One region of the Paenibacillus sp. 102 genome, then DNA from elsewhere that is predicted to be linked to it. Evidence: predicted binding sites of a transcription regulator. Region 1 holds the regulator's gene; the other holds the start of a gene.
The links. The regulator LexA, encoded in region 1, represses DNA repair genes until DNA is damaged. The targets are predictions, from matches to a motif close to CGAACATATGTTCG.
Positions count from the first base shown of each region.

Region 2: a site for LexA is predicted at 1,489-1,502, ahead of AAIE21_RS26540 (YolD-like family protein). Genes of this name have one in related genera too.

Region 1 covers NZ_JBCGHT010000001.1:193,391-195,800, reverse strand. The annotation lists gene AAIE21_RS00995 (DUF1700 domain-containing protein) at 1-215, shown strand, start outside; gene AAIE21_RS00990 (DUF4097 family beta strand repeat-containing protein) at 221-1,021, shown strand; gene lexA (transcriptional repressor LexA) at 1,049-1,669, opposite strand; gene AAIE21_RS00980 (YneB family resolvase-like protein) at 1,812-2,410, shown strand, end outside.
Region 2 covers NZ_JBCGHT010000024.1:41,453-43,862, forward strand. The annotation lists gene AAIE21_RS26530 (N-acetylmuramoyl-L-alanine amidase) at 1-505, shown strand, start outside; gene AAIE21_RS26535 (hypothetical protein) at 544-978, opposite strand; gene AAIE21_RS26540 (YolD-like family protein) at 1,099-1,449, opposite strand; gene AAIE21_RS26545 (hypothetical protein) at 1,567-1,899, opposite strand; gene AAIE21_RS26550 (hypothetical protein) at 2,148-2,410, shown strand, end outside.

The DNA of each region.
Region 1 (2,410 bases):
TTTGGGTTGGAGGCGTTGCCTCGGTTGTGGCACCGCTGCTAGTAGTGATTAAGATACTAACAGGTACATTCTTATGGCTTGATATATTTGTTTCTATTACATTTGTTGGAGTTGGATTATTGTTATGTATAGTTGCTTACTGCTGTACAAAATGGTTTAAAAACTTTTGTGTAGGCTATGTCAATTGGAATCTCAAAATGATTAAAGGGGAATAGGTGAGATGAAAAAAATATTGTTAGTAGCTGTCGCTTGTATCATCATTGGAGTTATTGGTATATCGCAAACATATACAAGAGCAGTAGATGCTGCGGAAAAGGGAGATAAAGAAAAGGTTATTAAAAATGAAGCAATTAAAACTTTAGAAATTGATTTGGATGCTGGGGACGTTACGGTTCAAAAAGGAAATGATTCTTCTTTTTATATAAAACAATCAGGGAATATTGCAAAACAAAAAGTAAGTATTGATGAACAAGGAGATACGCTAAAGATTCAAGGGAAGGTAAAAAAAGGAATTTCATTAGATTTTTCATTTTTATCATTTGGGTTTAAAGCACCGGGGGTAACAATTGTTGTTCCAGAACGTGCTTATCAGGACATAAAAGTAAGTTCTTCTGCTGGTGAGATAACAGTAAATGATGTAAAGAGTGAACATGTAGAAGCAGCAACGCTTGGTGGAGATGTAGAAATAGAGCGGGTGACAGCGAAGAAAGTGGAAGGGTCTTCAAAAGCGGGCGAAATTAAAATGAAAAAAGTAAGTGGAAAAGTTATTGCGAAAACAACAGGTGGAGATGTAGATGTTATTGACCATGACTCTAAATATGATTTAGAAGCGAGCTCGACTGCAGGAGATGTCGATATTCGTCTACTTGAGAAACCTCAAGATGCGACTGTAAGTGGGAAGACATTTGCTGGTGAAGTTAAGGTTTTTAAGGAAGAAGAAAGAAATGTAGTAGTAGGGAATGGTAGTGTGAAAATTAGCGGACAAACATCTGCAGGAGACGTTATAATTGATGTGAATTAAAAATAGACCAGTTTAACTGGTCTATTTTTAATGTAAATCACGATATACACCGATTACTTTTCCGATAACAGAAACTTTATCTAAAATGATTGGTTCTAAAGAAGAGTTTTCAGGTTGTAAGCGAAAATGATCTTTTTCTTTGTAAAAACGTTTCACAGTTGCTTCATTATCTTCTGTTAAAGCAACGACAATCTCTCCGTTGTATGCAGAATGTTGCTGGCGAACAACAACTAAGTCTCCATCTAAGATACCAGCTTCAATCATACTGTCTCCAGAGATACGTAACATAAATACTTGATCTGCTCCAGCAACAACGCTTGCAGGAAGTGGGAAGTGTTCCTCGACACTTTCAACTGCTGTAATTGGTAAACCTGCTGTAACTTTACCGACGATCGGGACCTGAACAACTGATTGTGTTTCTGTTTCGATTCTCACTTCTCCTAAAATTTCAATGGCTCTTGGTTTTGTTGGATCACGTCGAATATAACCTTTTTCTTCTAGACGTGATAAATGTCCGTGCACCGTAGAACTAGAAGCAAGGCCAACCGCTTGACCAATTTCGCGTACGGAAGGTGGATAACCTTTTTCTTGTACTTTTAGCTTAATGAAGTCGAGAATGTCTTGCTGGCGTTTTGTTAACTTTTCCATGTTTTTTAACACCTCGTTTTCTTTCAATTTTCTTACTTATAAGTATAACATGCGAAAAAACATTCTACAAACATAAGTTCGAACAAAAAGGCGATTTGTGATACACTAAAGGAAAAATCGAAATGGGGAAGAAGGTTTTAAAATGAATGCAATCATTTATGCCCGTGTAAGCACAACGAAAGAAGCACAGGAAACATCATTATCACGCCAAAAAGATGAATTATTGCATTTAGCTGAGCGGTATCAAATGAATGTTATAAAGGTGATTGAGGAGAAGGCAAGCGGTTATACGATTGAACGAGACGGTATATTAGAAGTGCTGGACATGATTCGAGATGAAGAGATTGATGTGCTTCTTATTCAAGATGAAACGCGCCTCGGAAGAGGGAATGCAAAGATTGCATTAATGCACTGTTTACATAAAGAAGAGATCAAAGTATATACACATACGCATAATGGGGAATTACAGCTTTCTGATGCGGATTCTATGGTACTAGATATTATTGGTATTGTCGAAGAGTATCAGAGAAAGATTCATAATTTAAAGATTAAACGTGGAATGCAGAGGGCGGTAGAAAGAGGATTTCGTCCAGAAAAAAACTTAAAAAACCGTCATTTAAGTACAGGGCGTGAGAAAAAAGAAGTGCCGATTGAAGAAATTGTACGTCTGCGCCGTAATGAATTAACATTTGAGGAAATTGCTGCAACGCTTCGTGGTTTTGGCCACGATGTATCTAAAGC
Region 2 (2,410 bases), on a different contig from region 1:
TGCATACAATAATTCTAATGTTGATGTTTCTGTTCCTGAGCAACCATCTAAACCTGAAGAAATACCTACTGCTGTGACTGATGGTGTTGCTTATATTCAAGGTTCCAATGTGAATTTACGTAAAGGTCCAGATACAAGTTATTCTGTAATTCGTCAACTTAACAAACCAGAATCGTATGTTGTGTGGGCTGAAAAAGATGGATGGTTAAATCTTGGCGGTGAGCAATGGATTAAGAATGACCCATCTTATGTGAAGTTTGATAAGAAAAGTACAGTGGATTCGTCTATTGTAGGGAAGCGTGTTGTTTCTAAAGTTAATAACCTACGTTTCTATGATGCTCCATCTTGGCAGGATAAAGATGTTGCTGGTACTTTAGATGCAGGATTAGGATTTACAATTGATGCAAAAGTAACTGTTAATGGATCAACACAATACAAAGTACACAATAGCAAGGGCAAAACATACTATGTAACAGCAAACGAAGCCTATGTATATGTGAAGTAATAAGAAAGCCGGCTCTTATGAGTCGGCTTTTTTTATTCTTAGTATAACTCACCTGTTTTTAACGATCCGACTCTATTGTTCCATTTTTTATCAGTATCGCCCATATAGTATTTGTCTAAATTGACTTTTTTGTAATTTGATTCACTAGGATTTTCAATTCTTTTCTCATATCCTTCGTAATTTGAATCAGAATAAATAATAATATAAGAGGATGGAGGCATTTTTATAGACGATATATCATAATTCCCTAAGAAGTTCTTTGAGCTCCCTGGAGTTAGAGTGAAAAATTCCGTTCTCCAGTCTGTTAAGTCATAGAACGTAAATTCATATGACGCTATACCTCTATTTTCGTTAGAAACCTCAGCCTTATTTGATTGAGGACTAGCGGCACTTGTTTGTTCACTAAAACCAAAAAGGAAGCCGCCGCTTAAAACTAGTGATGTAACCGTTAAACTTTTTAATGCTTTTTTCACTTTTAAAACACCTCCGTTTTTTTTAACACAAACTCATCTTACAACCCTAATCTGTCTCTAAACTTTCATTTACCTTACAAAAACCTTACAAAAATTATGTAAAAAAAAGGCTGACTATAATCAGTCAGCTACATCCACAAATTCATCAATTTTAAATTTAGTATTTAATCCAAATGCATCTGAACATACAAGTGTTTTCGTATGTATATCAATATCCAATACCGTTATGTATTCATCATGTATATATCCATCTCTGTAGTACGAAACAAGTATTTCACTATCGTTCTGTAGAGAATCGTTGAGTGCTCTTTCAATTCGTTCTTTTGTATCCTCGGTCAAAAATGGTTTCGGGACCTTGTATTGTTCCTCCAATATACGTTCAATTCCTTCGTATTGCTCTGGAATCGCAGCGAACGGTTGCCACTTTACCATGCCACGCCCTTTTATTTGCGGAAATCCCCAACTCTCCATATTTACCCCTCGATTCGTGTTGTTTGTTCTTATTATATACGAACGTATGTTCTTTTATGAAGAGTATTTTACAAAAAAAATCAGCTCAATAAGTATGAACTGATTTTTAATAAATTATTAATCATTAATTGGTAATTCGCTATCAAGGGGAAAATAGTCGCCAGATGCCGATTCTCCAGAAGGTGTAATTCCTTGATTTGGAAAGAACCAAGGATCTGTATTATTTATATAAAATGTTGGATAACCTCCTGATCCCCCTGGTCCGTATGGTAAAAAACCTCCAGAAGTCCATCCTCCATATGGTACGAATCCACTAGAGTACATTCCCCCGGTGTAAAATTGTTGTGGTGGTAAAAATCCGCTTATTCCACTACAATGACCACCATAATTCATAAAATCTCTAGGTAATACTCCATCCCATGCAAATGTAGGCCAATAATAAGGATACATCTTATCCCTCCTTTTTAATATTCCATACAATTTATATGTATTTTAAAAATCAACTTAGGTTCATTTGAGTAAAATAAAAAAACTTACTCATTTGAGCAAAGCTACATCCAAAAATCAAGGGAAATGTAACATTTTAATAGATTGTTCACTTTAATATTCCGTCTATTAGAATTATAGAAAAAAATTATAATTTCATTCATTGGTTTATAGAATATCTAGGTATGTTAATACCTAGAGGAGGGAATCTCATGAAGAAATTATTATCTGTTATGGGATTGTTGGTGTTATCACTAGTGGCATTGTTTGGATTCAGTGAATCAGCAAGTGCGGCAGTTTCTCGTCATCCGTTTGAAACAGATGGACCTGCTAGAACCGAAGATAATATTATTTATGCTTCATCAGGGCAGACTATAAAAGTCAAAATTAACTGGTGTGCTAATGTGAACTGGGATAACTATCGTGCAACTGCAATGCCAGTATTCCGATGTGGCCCCGCGCTCTCTGTAAAACT